2 regions of the Marinobacter sp. CA1 genome follow, and region 1 is predicted to be linked to the other one. Evidence: predicted binding sites of a transcription regulator. Region 1 holds the regulator's gene; the other holds the start of a gene.
What was found. Region 1 encodes FliA, which starts transcription of late flagellar genes. Its sites were predicted from a motif close to CTAAAGTTTNNNNNNNNNNNGCCGNTAA; they were not measured.
Positions count from the first base shown of each region.

Region 2: J2887_RS10225 (methyl-accepting chemotaxis protein) is a predicted target of FliA. The motif match lies at 1,866-1,893, and genes of this name have one in related genera.

Region 1 covers NZ_CP071785.1:1,749,487-1,757,231, reverse strand. The annotation lists gene J2887_RS08115 (protein-glutamate methylesterase/protein-glutamine glutaminase) at 1-747, opposite strand, end outside; gene J2887_RS08110 (chemotaxis protein CheA) at 784-2,946, opposite strand; gene J2887_RS08105 (protein phosphatase CheZ) at 2,960-3,763, opposite strand; gene cheY (chemotaxis response regulator CheY) at 3,782-4,165, opposite strand; gene J2887_RS08095 (RNA polymerase sigma factor FliA) at 4,397-5,143, opposite strand; gene J2887_RS08090 (MinD/ParA family protein) at 5,174-5,986, opposite strand; gene flhF (flagellar biosynthesis protein FlhF) at 6,082-7,422, opposite strand; gene flhA (flagellar biosynthesis protein FlhA) at 7,481-7,745, opposite strand, start outside.
Region 2 covers NZ_CP071785.1:2,229,999-2,237,743, forward strand. The annotation lists gene J2887_RS10225 (methyl-accepting chemotaxis protein) at 1-1,777, opposite strand, end outside; gene J2887_RS10230 (bifunctional GNAT family N-acetyltransferase/carbon-nitrogen hydrolase family protein) at 1,996-3,516, shown strand; gene J2887_RS10235 (hypothetical protein) at 3,685-4,083, shown strand; gene J2887_RS10240 (helix-hairpin-helix domain-containing protein) at 4,191-4,883, shown strand; gene selD (selenide, water dikinase SelD) at 4,883-7,159, shown strand; gene J2887_RS10250 (putative selenate ABC transporter substrate-binding protein) at 7,280-7,745, shown strand, end outside.

The DNA of each region.
Region 1 (7,745 bases):
CTGGCGGACTTCAATCTGGCACAGCTTGTTGAGGCGATCGGCAAAGGCCGGGGTAAAACTGGCCGGCATGTGCTGAACCAGCACCAGCGGCGCCGGGAAACTCGCCGGCAACGCCATCAATACCTTTTGCAGGGCAATCGGGCCACCGGTTGAGGTGCCGATGCCCACCACGTTGTAGTGCTTGCTGGGAGTGCGCTTGCCGCTGGCCCGGGGTGCCGCCGGTTCCGGCTGGCTCCGTGATGGAGTGGCAGGCGCAGGTCGGGAAGCGGAGGCCGACGGGCGGGCCGCAGGTGAGGCCGGCGCAGGCCGACGGGCAGGCTCCGGTGCGGGGGCCGTGCGGGCACCGGGCCGGCTGCGGGCAACATCCAGAATGCGATCCTTGAGGATCTTCTGGAGCTGGCTGGTATCGCGGGCAATTTCCTCGAAGTTCTTGGGCAGAAAATCCACCGCCCCGGCTTCCAGTGCATCCAGGGTCACCCGGGCACCTTCGTAGGTCAGTGAGGAAAACATCAGCACCGGCGTCGGCCGGCGCTTCATGATCTCTTTCACCGCCGAAATGCCATCCAGCACCGGCATCTCGTAATCCATGGTGATGACGTCCGGCTTCAGGCGTTCTGCCAGCTCCACGCCCTCACGACCGTTGGTCGCCACGCCCACCACTTTGATGTTACCGGAAGCATTGAGGATTTCAGTCAGTCGCTTACGGAAAAACCCTGAGTCATCAACGACCAGAACAGAAACCGTCATCTACATCTCCCGTTAAGAGTCATCATTCGAGCCACCTTAGCCGTAATGCTGCAGCAGGCTGGGCACATCAATAATCAGGGCGATGCGACCGTCACCGGTAATCGTCGCCCCGGCCATGCCCGGAGTACCCTGCAATGCCCGGCCCAGGGGCTTGATCACCACTTCTTCCTGGCCGATCAGCTGATCCACCACAAACCCGACTTTCTTGGTGCCCATGGCGACAATCACCACATGGCCGTTGGTGGGGTCCGGCTCGCCCGCCGCGCCGTGTACCAGCCAGCGCTTGACGTGGAACAGCGGGAACACCTTGTCGCGCACCACGATGCATTCCTTGCCGTCGACGATGTTCTTCTTGCTGAGGTCGAGATGGAAGATTTCCACCACATTGACCAGCGGCAGCGCAAAGGACTGGTCGCCCAGCATGATCATCAGCGTTGGCATAATGGCCAGGGTCAGCGGCACCTTGATGATGATCCGCGAGCCCTTGCCCATCTTGGACTCGATATTGATCTGGCCGTTGAGCTGGCCGATCTTGGTCTTGACCACGTCCATGCCCACACCCCGGCCGGACACGTCCGAGATCTGCTCCTTGGTGGAGAAGCCGGCGGCAAAGATCAGGTTAAAACACTCGTTGTCGGTGAGACGGTCAGCGGCATCCTGATCGAACAGCCCCTTCTCTACCGCCTTGGCACGCAGTCTCTCCGGGTCCATGCCGGCACCGTCGTCCTCGATCGACAGCAGGATGTGGTCGCCCTCCTGCTCGGCGGACAGCGTGACGCGGCCAACCCGGGGCTTGCCCGCGGCTTCCCGGACATCCGGCGCCTCGATACCGTGATCCACCGAGTTACGCACCAGGTGAACCAGCGGGTCAGACAGGGCTTCAACCAGGTTCTTGTCGAGGTCCGTCTCCTCGCCATGCATCACCAGATTGATTTCTTTTTTCAGGCTGCGGGCCAGATCCCGCACCACCCGCGGGAAGCGGCCAAACACTTTCTTGATCGGCTGCATCCGGGTTTGCATGACCGCAGCCTGCAGATCGGTGGTCACCACATCCAGGTTGGAGACCGCCTTGTGCATGTTCTCGTCTTCACTCGCCGCCCCAAGGCGCTGCAGGCGGTTACGCACCAGAACAAGCTCACCGACCATGTTCATGATGTCGTCAAGCCGTTTGGTGTCGACCCGAACCGTCGTCTCCGCCACCGGTGCCGGATGGCTGTTGCCATCGCCACCGGGCTTTTTGGCTGGCTCGGGCTTGGCCGCTGCCGCCGGTTTGGGGGCCGGTTTCGGCTCTGGCTTTGGTTGTGGCTTGGGCTCAGGCTTGGCACTTTCAGCCGGTTTGTCAGCGGTCGGATTGGCATCAGACTTGGCGTCCGCCTTGGGCGTAGGCGCACCGCCCTTGCCATGCAGGTCGTCGAGCAGCTGTTCAAACTCGTCGTCGGTAATCAGATCGTCGCCACCCTTGCCCGAATCCGGGGACGCCGCATCCTCCTGCGGGGCCTCCTGTTCAGACTCCGGTGGCGGACCACTGAACTGGCCCTTGCCGTGCAGCTGATCCAGCAACGCCTCAAACTCGTCGTCGGTTATCTCGTCGTCACCGCCGGACTCACTGGCAGCGCCACCTAGGCTGTCGTCTGCACCGCTGGCGGCGTCAGCACCGTCTTCACCATCCAGCGCATCCAGCAACTGCTCGAATTCCTGGTCGGTAATGTCACCGCCCTGCCCCTGGTTGCCAGTTTCTGGCGCTTCCGGTTCAGCTTCGGTGGCGGGTTGCTCCGGCTCTGGTTCTGCTGCCGCCGGCGGCGCTTGGTCCGCCGGTAGCGCCAGTTGATCCAACGCGGCGATCAGGTCATCCGGCGCCGGCGTTGGCTCTTCCCGGCTGCGGACCTGATCAAACATCGAGTTGACGTTATCCAGTGCCTGCAGCACCACATCCATCAGCTCCGAATCCACCCGGCGCTTGTGGTTGCGGAGAGTATCAAACACGTTCTCGGCAGAGTGGCAGCAACTGACAAGGGCATCCAGCTGGAGGAACCCGGCGCCGCCCTTGACGGTATGGAAGCCACGGAAGATGGCATTGAGCAGATCGCCGTCGTCCGGATTCTGCTCCAGATCGACCAACTGCTCAGACAGGTTTTCGAGGATTTCCCCGGCCTCTACCAGAAAATCCTGAAGGATCTCTTCATCTGCATCGAATGCCATGCATTACCCTCACTTAGAAACCGAGACTGGACAGCAGGTCATCAACATCGTCCTGCCCCGACACCACATCCGAGCGGTCTGCAGCGTTGATTTGGGGACCATGTCCCTGATCCGCGGCTTTCTCATCCGGCTCTGCCGGCTCCGCCTCGGAAAGGTCATGGACAGTACCGGTGATCTGGTCCACATGACTGGCCATCACCACCAGACTCAGCAGGTGGTCTTCCACCTCTTTCACCAGGCCGGTCACTTTCTGGATTACCTGACCGGTGAGATCCTGGAAGTCCTGTGCCAGCAGAATCTCGGACAGACTGCCGTAGATGCTGTCGGCTTCGTCGGTCAGACTGACGAAGAAGTTATCGATCCGACCATACAGTTCGCGGAACTCGGCTGGTTCCATCTCGCGACGCCGCAGGCGCTGCCAGTCGTCTCGCAACGAGGCCGCCTGTTCTTTCAGCGCCATCGCCTTGGGCATGGTGTCTTCGACCAGGTCCATGGTGCGGTTGGCGGCCTTGGAGGTCATCTGCACCACGTATTCCAGCCGGTCGGAAGCGTCTGTCATCTTGGACAGGGCTTCCTGCTGTTCGGCATTGCGGGGATCGATCTGGAAGTTGCGAATGGCTTCGTGAAGGCTGCGGGTCAGTCGTCCGACTTCCCGATAAAGGCTCTGGTCGCGAACTTCATTCAGCTCGTTGATCAGGCCCATGGCGCGGGCGTAATCGCCGGCATTGACCTGTTCCACCAGCTCTGCGGCCTGAGTCCGAAGCTTTTCGATTACTTCCGGGTCGAGGCCCTTCTCGTCATCGTTGTTATTGCTCATAGGAGCGCGTCCGACCCGTCACTGAATTCGTTCAAAGATTTTTTCGATCTTTTCCTTGAGCACCGCTGCGGTGAATGGCTTCACCACATACCCATTCACGCCGGCCTGGGCCGCCGCGACGATCTGGTCACGCTTGGCTTCGGCGGTAACCATCAGCACTGGCAGGGTTTTGAGGTTATCGTCAGCACGCACTTCCTTGAGCAGCTCGATGCCGGTCATGCCGGGCATGTTCCAGTCGGTCACCAAGAAGTCGTACTTGCCACTCTTGAGCATCGGCAACGCGGTGTTGCCGTCATCGGCCTCGTCCGTATTGGTGAACCCGAGATCACGCAGCAGGTTCTTGATGATCCGTCGCATCGTGGAGAAGTCGTCCACGATGAGGATTTTCATGTTTTTGTCCAATGGGACCTCCAGTTAATAACACCCGGAATTCGTGGGGCCGGCAGCCGTGACCCCTCAGGATTTCGGCCTCCCGACTAAATTCTAGCAGGCTGTCGGGATTACACCCTGTATTGTGTTGTCTTTCACCGACTTGTAAAGCATCTGTTACCAAATTCTACACAGATTGTCGGGTTATTCGGCACCGGCCATGATCAGTATCAATCCCGCCGCAGATGGCCACTGGCAAGGGATCTAGTGTCCCGCGTCAGCTTTCTGCCAGTCCGACAGACGGGCCCGCAGCCGCATCGCCGCCTGACTGTGAATCTGGCTGACCCGGCTTTCGCTTACGCCCAGGACCGCACCAATTTCCTTCAGGTTCAGCTCTTCCTGGTAGTAAAGACTCAGCACCAGCTTTTCTCGCTCCGGCAGCTCTTCGATGGCACCCGCCAGGCTGTGGCGGAAGGCATCCGAGGTGATGCCCTGCAGCGGATTGTCAGAACCGTCTGACTCCTCTATCGGCACCTCACCGGATTCATTGAGTTCATCGAGACTGAAAAGTCGCCCGCTGCTGGCGTCGTTGAGGCAGGCGTGGTAGTCGGCCAGACTCATATCGAGCTCGGCTGCCACTTCCACGTCCTGCGCTTCCCGGCCTTCGCGGGACTCCACCGCCTTGATGGCTTCGGCGACACGTCGGGCGTTGCGATGAACCGAACGTGGCACCCAGTCGCCCTTGCGTATTTCATCAACGATGGCGCCACGAATTCGGATGCCGGCGTAGGTTTCAAACGATGCGCCCTTGGTGGACTGGTACTTCTGGGCAGCTTCCAGCAGGCCGATCATGCCCGCCTGCATCAGGTCATCCAGTTGCACGGAATCTGGCAACCGGGCCAGCAGGTGAAGCGCGATCTTCTTGACCAACGGGGCATGTCGCTCAACCAGTTGATGGGCCTGCCCGGCGCCGGTGCGATGGTATAATCCCAGGTTCTTCGCCAATGTCATGTAACCAGCTTACCAGTGACGGTGGATAAATCAGACCTCAACGAGCCGTTCGACAAAAAACTCCAGGTGCCCGCGGGGAGAGGACGGCAGTGGCCAATTGTCCACCTGCTCGGCCAGCGCCTTGATGGCCAGGGAGGCCTTGGCTCGGGGATAGGCATCAAGCACGGCCCGCTGTCTCTGCACGGCTTTTTTAACGGCTTCGTCGTAGGGCACTATTCCCGTGTATTGTAGCGCGACATCGAGGAAACGTTCGGTTACCCGGGCGAGTTTTCCGAACAGGTGTCGCCCTTCCTGCTCATTGCGAACCTGGTTGGCCAGGATGCGGAAGCGGTTGATGCCGTAATCGCGGTTCATCAGTTTGATCAGGGCGTAGGCATCGGTGATCGACGTAGGCTCGTCACAGACTACCAGCAGCAGCTCTTGGGAGGCCCTCAGGAAGCTCACCACCGACTCGGAAATGCCGGCTGCGGTGTCGACGATGAGCACGTCGATCTGGTCCCCCAGCTCACTGAACGCATTGATCAGGCCGGCATGCTCCAGCGGTGACAGTTGGGTCATCTTCTGGGTACCGGAGGATGCCGGCACGATCTTGATGCCGCCTGGGCCATCTACCAAGACATCGCGGAGATCGCACTCACCATTCAACACGTCGGACAGATTGTTGTTGGCGGTAATACCCAGCAAAACGTCGATGTTGGCAAGCCCCAGATCGGCATCCAGCAAAACCACCCGGCGCCCCTTCTGGGCCAACGCGATGCCAAGGTTCACCGAGACATTGCTCTTGCCGACGCCGCCCTTGCCACCTGTAACCGCGATCACCTGAACCGGATGTGATTTGCTCATATTGTGTCTTGTCTCTTGCCCATCAGTGTCCGGCACCCACGGATGCCGATGACTGGTTTACTTGAATACTGACTACGGTCGACGCCGGCAACGGCTCAGGCGCCCTCGGCCACCACCGTATCCCGCTGTACCTGCTTGAGCCGTTCCACACCCTGGCGGACCAGGGTCGCCGGTTCGGCGTGGTGCAGGTCGTCCGGTATCTTCTGGCCATCGGTATAATAGGCCACCGGCAGCCCCGTCTCCATGGCAAACCCCAGGGATTCCCCCAGCGTCAGCGCTTCGTCCAGCTTGGTAATTACGCAACCGGCAAGATCCGCCATCTTATAGCAATGCCAGACGGATTTCATAATACGGGGCTGGCTGGTGGCGGACACCACCAGGTGCGGGCGAATCGGATAATCACTGCCCGCCAGTTCCGCCAGCTGCTGCTGATAGCCCTTGTCGCCCTGGTTAAGGCCGGCGGTATCGATCAGCACCAGATGACGGTCTGACAGCTCCGCCAGAATATCGTCGAGGGAATGCCGGTCATCCACTACCCGAACCGGCACGTTGAGGATGCGCCCGAACACGAACAGCTGTTCATGGGCGGCGACCCGGAAGCGGTCAGTGGTCACCAGCGCCAGCGAGTCGGCGCCGTGACGCAGTACATACTGGGCCGCCAGTTTGCCGATGGTGGTGGTCTTGCCGGCACCGGTCGGGCCGACCAGCGCGAAGATGCCGCCCTGCTCCAGCCACTCTGCCCGTGACGTCTTGATACCTGCGGCCAGGGTCTTGAGCGCCTGCTTCCAGCCATCTTCCAGGCGACCACGACCGTGGCTGCGGGACAGCGCTGTTGCCAGATCATGACTGAGACCGAAGTCCTGCAGCCGTTCCATCAGACGGTGCTGGGCCGGCTGCGGCTGGGGCTGTACGGGAGCTGGTTCCGGCCTGCTGGCGCGCTGCTCGCCCTGAGCCTGCACCAGGTCCCGTAACGACTGGATCTCCGCCTTCATCGCCGCCAGCTCATCGTGCTGGACCTGCGGTGACGGAGGCTGAACCTGCCGTGTTTGCGGCTGAGGCTCCGGCAGATTCCAGTCGAGATCCGTCCGTCCCCGGGCGACAAACCCTTCCGGCTCAGACTCTGCCGACGCCGGGACGGGCTCAGACTGGTGGCCACGGACTTCGGTGATCCGGGCCTTGCTGCGGTTGAGCTCCTCTTCCAGCCTGCGCTGCTGATCTGCCTGCAATTCCGCCAGCCGGGCACTGTTGGTGGCCTCTTCGGCCGACTCCCCCAAACGCTGGCGCGCCACATTCTCGTCGTAGTCCAACGCGGTCACGATCTCCACGCCGCCATCAACCTTCCGGTTGGAGAGGATCACCGCGTCCGGGCCCATATCGGCACTGACAAGCTTCAGCGCCTCGGCCATGGTGGGTGCAAAGAACCGTTTAACCTTCATGATTCATCCTCCGTGGTGATCAGGACACCCCTGTCACCTATTTGACGCCGACTTTCTGTCACTGCCCGACGGACGCCACAATCGTTATCTGCTTGTTATCCGGCACTTCCTGATAGGACAACACGTGCAGTCGCTCTACGCCATAACTGGCAAATTTCGCCAACACCGGCCGCAAAGGCCCTGATACCAGCAGGATGGCGGGCTTCCCGAGCATCTCCTGGCGCTGCACACTCTCCTGCAGCGAGCGCTGGAGTTTCTCGACCATGTTCGGTTCCAGCACCAGACCGATGTCTTCGCCACCGCCGGCTTGTTGACTCTGCTGC
Region 2 (7,745 bases), 480 kb from region 1:
CGATGCGGGTGATGGAAGCATTGAGCTCTTCGGTCACCGATGTCTGTTCCTCGGACGCGGTGGCGATCTGCGTGGTCATCTGGCTGATGGAGGTAATCGCCTCGGCAATGCGGTTGAGGGTTTCCATTGCATCCTGGGCTTTCTCCATGCTGACGTTGGATACAGCCGTGGAGGCCTGCATCACGTCGACCGCGTCATTGGCCCCTTTCTGCAGCCGTTCGATCATATTGTTGATCTCCTCGGTGCTGTCCTGGGTGCGCTTCGCCAGGTTACGGACCTCATCCGCCACCACCGCAAAGCCACGACCGGCGTCCCCGGCCCGGGCCGCCTCAATGGCGGCGTTGAGCGCCAGCAGGTTGGTCTGTTCGGCAATGCCCTGAATCACCTCCAGCACGGTGGTGATTTCAGACACGTCCTTACCCAGGGTGTCGATGACATTCGCCGCCGAGGAGATCTCCTCGGACAGCCGCTGCACCGCATCCCGTGAGGCGGCCACCGTCTCCAGTGACGCCCGTGAATCCTCGTCGGCGTTGTTGGCGGCATCGGCGGTCTGCTGGGCGTTCTGGGCAATCTCGCCGGCGGCGGCAGACATCTCGTTGATCGCGGTGGCGATCATGTCGATCTCGGCCTGCTGGCTTTCCACGCTGTGGCGACTGGCGCTGGCGGTCTGACGCAGTGAGCCCACGCTGCCCCCCAGTTCCTGGGTGCCTTTCTGGACGTCCCGCACCACTTCCTGAATGTTGGAGACGAAGCTGTTGAAGTTGTCTGCAAGCTTGCCGATTTCGTCGTTGCTGCTGACTTCCAGACGCTTGGTGAGATCGGCGTCGCCGCTGGCAATATCCGCCATGGCATCGCCCAGGTTGCGGACCGGCTTCATCAACACCCGAATGCCAATGTTGAGCAGAATCAGCGTCACCACCAGGGACACGATTGCCACGATAATGCCGGTAACCCGGGCATCGTAAAGCGGACCGTTGATCAGGTCCTCATTGGCGAAGGTGCCGAGATACCATTCCACGGCCCGGGCGTCCTTGATGCGATGGAAGCTGGCCAACCAACTGGTGCCTTCAATATCATAGGCCACCTGGTCACCGCTGAGGTCCGGGTCTTCGCCCAGCAGCTCGCGGATGTGCTTGCCCACCAGTTCCCGCTGCGGGTGGTACAGCACCGTACCGTCTTTGGCGATCAGGGTGGCGTAGCCGGTGTCGGCAAGGGTAACGGTGGACAGCATGGCATCGATGCTCTCCAGGGTGACGTCGGCGCCGACCACGCCAGCGAAGTCGCCGCGGGGGGACGGCGCCAGGGACGAAATGATCACCTGGCTGGTACCGGCGTCAATGTAGGGTGCGGTGAACGACGCCCGGCCCAGGCTCTTGGCAAGCTTGTACCAGGGACGCTGGCGTGGATCGTAGTCATCCGGCAGGTCTGCGGAAACTTCGTCGTTACGCATCAGCATCACGCCGTTATCCTGGCCGATGTAAACGTCCTTGAATCCGACCCCTGCCGTGGCAGACTGCAGGATCGCCCTCACCTGTTGCTGGTTCCTGGCCGTGGCCAGGGCATCCGCAACCGCTTCCGTGGTGCTCAGGCGGGTGTTTAGCCAGTCGGCAATGCTTGCCGTACTCTGGGCAACGGTATCTTCAATCAGCGCGTTGACATAGGTATCTGTCGTGTCCTCGAGGCGCGAGTCGCTGATCAGGGCGTAGGCGCCGATGACCAGCACCAGCAGGACGCCGAAAGACGTTAACAGTTTTTGGCCAAAGGAAAGGCGATTCATGGAGGTTCTCTCTTGTTCAGGAACGGACTTCTTTATGAACGCTGCGTTCATATTTCCAAGCTAGACTATTTTTTTACGTCCGGTTTGAATTACGACGTCTGGCGGGAAATCTTTACCGGATTCCTGGAAAAAAGTTGTAAAACCTACACAAAGTGACAGTTCGTCACTTTTCTCGACCGTTTTAGCCCGATATTTGAACAATCACGGAGTTTGCATCGATGGCTCATGAAGAACTGCACCTCAACCTGCGCAACCTGACTGTGGGGGACTACAGCCAGTTGCAGACGCTGATGGATCAGATTTACGACGACATCGGCGGGGCCTGGCCTGAGGAGACCATCGAAACCCTGGTGAAACAGTTCCCCGAGGGCCAGATCTGTATTGAGGACAACGGCCAGCTGGTTGCCGTGGCGCTCACGGTGTGCGTGAAGTACGACCGTTTCAGTAACCCTCACACCTACGACGATCTGATCCTCCGCAACGAGAAAATCCTCCACAACGCCAAGGGGGATTCGCTGTACGGGCTGGATGTGTTTATTCATCCGGATTACCGGGGCTATCGCCTGGGACGGCGGTTGTACGAGGCCCGCAAGGAACTGTGCCGGTCGATGAACCTGCGGGCGATCCTCGCCGGCGGTCGCATTCCCGCCTATTACCGGTACGCGGACCAGTACACCCCGGAGGAGTACATTCAGCGGGTGGACCGGCGTGAGATCTATGACCCGATTCTGACGTTTCAGTTGGCCAACGACTTTCAGGTCACCCGGCTGATGCACAAGTACCTCCCCGAGGACGAAAAGTCCCAGGGCTATGCCACCCTGCTGGAGTGGCGGAACATTCTGTACACGCCGCCGTCAACGGTGATCAACACCCGCAAAACCCAGGTGCGGATGGGGGCGGTCCAGTGGCAGATGCGGGAGTTCACCTCGGTGGAGGAAGTACTGCGGCAGGTGGAGTACTTTGTGGACGCGTTGTCGGACTACAAAAGTGACTTTGCCCTGTTCCCGGAGTTCTTCAATGCCCCTCTGATGGGGCTGACCGATCAGGTGGACCAGACCCGCGCGATCCGCTTTCTGGCCGGTTTTACCGAACAGTTCCGGGATGAGATGTCGGAAATGGCGGTCAGCTACAACATCAACATCATCACTGGCTCCATGCCGTTGCTGGAAGATGACCGGGTCTACAACGTGTCCTACCTCTGCCACCGGGATGGTCGGGTGGATGAACAGCGCAAGATCCACATCACGCCCCACGAACGTCGAGACTGGGTCATTGAGGGCGGTAACCAGTTCGAGGTTTTCGACACCGACGCCGGGCGCGTTGCCATCATGATCTGTTATGATATCGAGTTTCCCGAGTTGGGGCGGATGGCCGCTGCGGCCGACGTCGATATCATCTGTGTGCCGTTCTGGACCGATACCAAGAACGGCTACCTGAGGGTCAGGCACTGTGCCCAGGCCAGAGCCATCGAGAACGAATGCTATGTGGTCATCACCGGCAGTGTCGGTAACCTGCCCAAGGTGGAAAACCTGGATGTGCAGTACGCCCAGTCCTCGGTATTCTCGCCCTCGGATTTCGCCTTCCCCCACGATGCCGTCATGGCGGAGACGACGCCCAACACCGAGATGATCATGTTCTCCGACATGGATCTGGAGAAGCTCAAGCTGGTCAGGAACGAGGGCTCGGTCACCAACCTGAAGGACCGCCGCCCCGACCTGTACCGCTTCGAAACCTCCTGATGGAGGCCGGTGCTGGCACAAGATGAGTTCCCGCTTGAAGCGCGAACGCTATAGGATTGACCGCGTTGCAAAATGTGGACGTGCTGTTTATTGTTTACACAGCTGTGGCAGGGCTGACAGAACGGTTTACCGTCTGACCTGCCTTCAAGGACTTTGGATGTTGATTCGATGAAAGAAGCCATACCTGACCTGATTGCCCGATTCCGAATCAAGCACGGGCTCTTCCGCAAGGAGCTGGTGGAAGCGCAGGTCTTTGATCTTGATCAGTTCGGATGTGTCCTCAAAACCGATAAAATCTTCAATCCGGGCGATACGCTGCCGTTGGATCTGGTGATGACCATGCCGTTCGACAACATCCGCGCCAAAGGGGTCAGCGGTCTTGTGACCGAACGCAGAAAGCATTGCAGCAATTTCTTCTACTCCGTTGATTTCAATATCAGTGAGTCTCCCCAGCCAGCCCTGCTGGCGGAGCAGTTGGAACGAATTCGCGAGGTGGTGGGCAAGAAGCAGTCGCTGCGCTCCCGTCGGTCCGGCGGACCGGGCCGGCGCTCAAGTCCCGCCACCTGAAGACCGCGATGGGCGGCTGGCGGGATCTGGCATTCAGTTCCGCAAATCACGAAGAAAGCCGATGCACAACGGCTCAAAACACGGATAGACCAAGGGGAACCCTAGTTATGGCGAAAAAAGAGTCAAAGAAGGACAAGGCAGGCGTCGACAAGGTCGTCAAAAAGGTGAACAAGGAGATCGAGAAAACCTCCTCACAAATCGAGAAGCTGATCAACGACGCCCTCAAGCAGTTCGACACCCTGCAGAACCAGATCCAGGAACCGGTGCGGAAACTGCTGCGGGAAGTGGACGACCTGCGTGAGCGGGAAATGCGCCGATTCCACGAAGAAATGGACCGTCGCCTGGGTGAGCTGCATGATCTGCAAAACACCGTGATGGAGCGACTTGGCCTGGCCACCAACGAAGGCGAGAGTGCTGCCAAAAAGGTCTCCAAAGACGCTGCCAAGGCCGCCAAGACCATCGAGAAAGCCGCTGAAAAGACCGCTGAGAAGACGGCCGCGCCGGCCAAGAAAAAACCGGCTGCAGCCAAGGCCAAGCCGAAAGCCAAGCCTGCCTCCAAGGGCAATGGCAAAGCGGCACCCAAGGCCGCCGCAGCCAAGGCGCCGAAAGCCGTGAACAAGAGTGACCTGACTCTGGTCAAGGGCATTGGTCCGGCTACCGCCAAGAAAATGCAGGATGCCGGCATTACCAGCATTGAGCAGATTGCCAACCCTTCCGCCGCCGAGCAGGAGAAGCTGCAGGCCTTCGCCAAGATGAAAGGCTTCAGTGACTGGTCAAGTGAGGCCAAGAAACTGCTCTGATGCGAACGACCGAGCAACCTGTTTTACAGGATATAGTCCTGGTTGGTGGCGGTCACAGCCATGTCGGGGTTCTTCGGCGATTCGCCATGAGCCCCGTTCCCGGAGTGCGTCTGACACTGATCTGCCGGGATACCCACACCCCCTACTCTGGCATGCTGCCCGGCTACGTTGCCGGGCATTATTCGTTTGACGACGTCCACATTGACCTGAGTCGCCTGGCGGAGTTCGCCGGTGCCCGCTTCTACCGGGACGAGGTGACCCTCATCGATCGGGCGAACAGTCAGGTCCAGTGTCGGAACCGTCCGCCGGTCCGCTACGATCTGCTGTCCATCAACATCGGCTCCACCCCCAGCGTCGCCCACATCCCTGGTGCCCTGGATCGCGCCGTTCCGGTTAAGCCGATCCACCGGTTTGATCGCCACTGGCAGGCTCTGCTGGGTCGCGTGCAGCAGAATCAGGCTCCGCAGGCGATTGCCGTGGTAGGCGCCGGCGCCGGCGGTGTCGAGTTGGTGCTGGCCATGCAGTACCGGCTGCGGCGGGCGCTGGCGAAGCTGGGGCGGAGCCCCGATGCGCTCCGTTTTCTGCTGCTGGACGCGGCTGACAGCGTGCTGCCAACCCACAACGACAAGGTCCGGCAGCGGTTCACCTCGGTACTGGCGGAGCGGGGAATCGAGGTTCACCTCAACACCCGTGTGGTGGCCGTGGACGACGGGGCGCTGGTGACCGATGCCGGTCAGCGCCTCGCCACGGACGAAGTGCTGTGGGTGACCAGTGCCGGCGGACCATCCTGGCTGGCCGACAGTGGTCTTGCCGTGGACGAGCGGGGCTTTGTCCGGGTTCGGGATACCCTGCAGACCGAAACCGATGAGCGCATTTTTGCCGCCGGCGACATCGCCCACATGATCAACCATCCCCGGGAGAAGGCCGGGGTGTTCGCCGTGCGCCAGGGACCGCCGCTGGCGGACAACCTCCGGCGCCTGGCGTTGGCACAGGCACCCCGGCCCTATCGCCCCCAGCGCAATTGGTTGGCGCTGATCAGCACCGGGGATCGCTATGCGGTCGCGTCCAGGGGCGGCTGGTCGGCCAGCGGCCGATGGCTATGGCGCTGGAAGGACTGGATTGACCGCCGCTTCATGGCGCGCTTCAACGAACTGGAACCGATGGCGATGGATTCGGCGGCGGCGGATACCCGTGCGGCCCGCTCCGAAGCCGATGCCCAGCAGGCGATCTCGGCGCTCGCCATGCGCTGCGGTGGTTGTGGTGCCAAGGTGGGCGGCACCGTGCTGTCGCGAGCCCTGGCGAAGTTGCAGCCAGTGGAACGGGACGATGTGCTGGTCGGCCTCCATGCACCGGATGATGCCGCCGTACTGACGGTGCCGCCTGGCAAGGCAACGGTGCACACCGTTGATTTCTTCCGGGCATTTATCGATGACCCCTATCTGCTTGGTCGCATCGCCGCCAACCACAGCCTGGGAGACATCTTTGCCATGGGGGCCGAGGCCCAGAGTGCCACCGCCATTGCCACGATTCCCCAGGGTATCGAATCGAAAGTCGAAGACGTGGTGTTCCAGATGATGTCCGGCGCGGTCGAGGTGCTCAATGAGGCCAACTGCGCCTTGGTGGGTGGCCATACCGGCGAGGGCCAGGAGCTCGCTCTGGGGTTTGCCATCAATGGCCTTATTGACCCGCAGCAAGTAATGAGCAAGGCCGGTCTGGCCGTGGGCGACAGCCTCATCCTGACCAAACCCCTGGGCACCGGAACACTGTTTGCCGCCCATGCCCAGTTGGCCGCCCGTGGTCGCTGGATCGATGGTGCCCTCGCGTCCATGGACCAGTCCTCCCAGGCGGCAGCCCAGTGCCTCCGGGCCCACGGTGCCCGGGCCTGCACCGACATCACCGGTTTTGGCCTGCTGGGCCACCTGGTGGAGATGGTGAAACCGTCAGACGTGGATGTTGAGCTTGAGATTGATCGCCTTCCCCTGCTTGAGGGCGCCGAGGAAACCGTTGCCGCAGGCATCCTCAGCTCACTGCAGCCCGCCAATACCCGGTTGCGTCGAGCCATTCGCGATCAGCAGGTCTGGCTTGCCCATCCCCGTTACCCACTGTTGTTTGATCCCCAGACTGCAGGCGGCCTGCTTGCCGGGGTGCCGTCTGAACACGCCGAGGCCTGTGTGACGGAACTCCGCCGGCTGGGCTATCAGCAGGCCACCGTTGTTGGTCAGGTTGTCGCCCGGTCTGGCGAACCGGAGCCGGTGACGCTGCTCTCTCGTACCTGACGGCTGGGCCGGCTGTACCTGTCATCGGCGATTCCGTGTATCCTTTGCGCACTTGAGCCCATCCCCGGAAGCGGACCCGAGGACCCTGTCCCGGGCCCAAAAAGAACAAGGAATCTTTCCATGCTGATTCGACATCTCCGCCGGTTCGCCTGCGCGCTGGCCATGACCGCCCTACCCCTGGGCGCCGCCCAGGCTGACACCTTCGTCTTCACCGCCATCCCCGACGAAGATGAGACCAAGCTGATTGAGCGTTTTCAGGGAGTTGCCGATTACCTGGCCGAGGAACTCGATGTCGAGGTCCGCTACGTACCGGTAAAATCCTACGCCGCCGCGGTCACCGCCTTCCGCAACAACCAAGTGCAGCTGGCCTGGTTTGGCGGGTTGTCCGGGGTTCAGGCCCGTCGCCTGGTACCGGGCTCCGAAGCGCTGGCCCAGGGCGCCGAGGACGAGAGCTTCCAGACCTATTTCATCGCCCACAGCAGCACCGGTCTGGAAGCGTCCGACGAACTGCCGGCAGCGATCAGGGATCGTACCTTCACCTTTGGTTCCAAGGGCTCCACCTCCGGCCGACTGATGCCCGAATTCT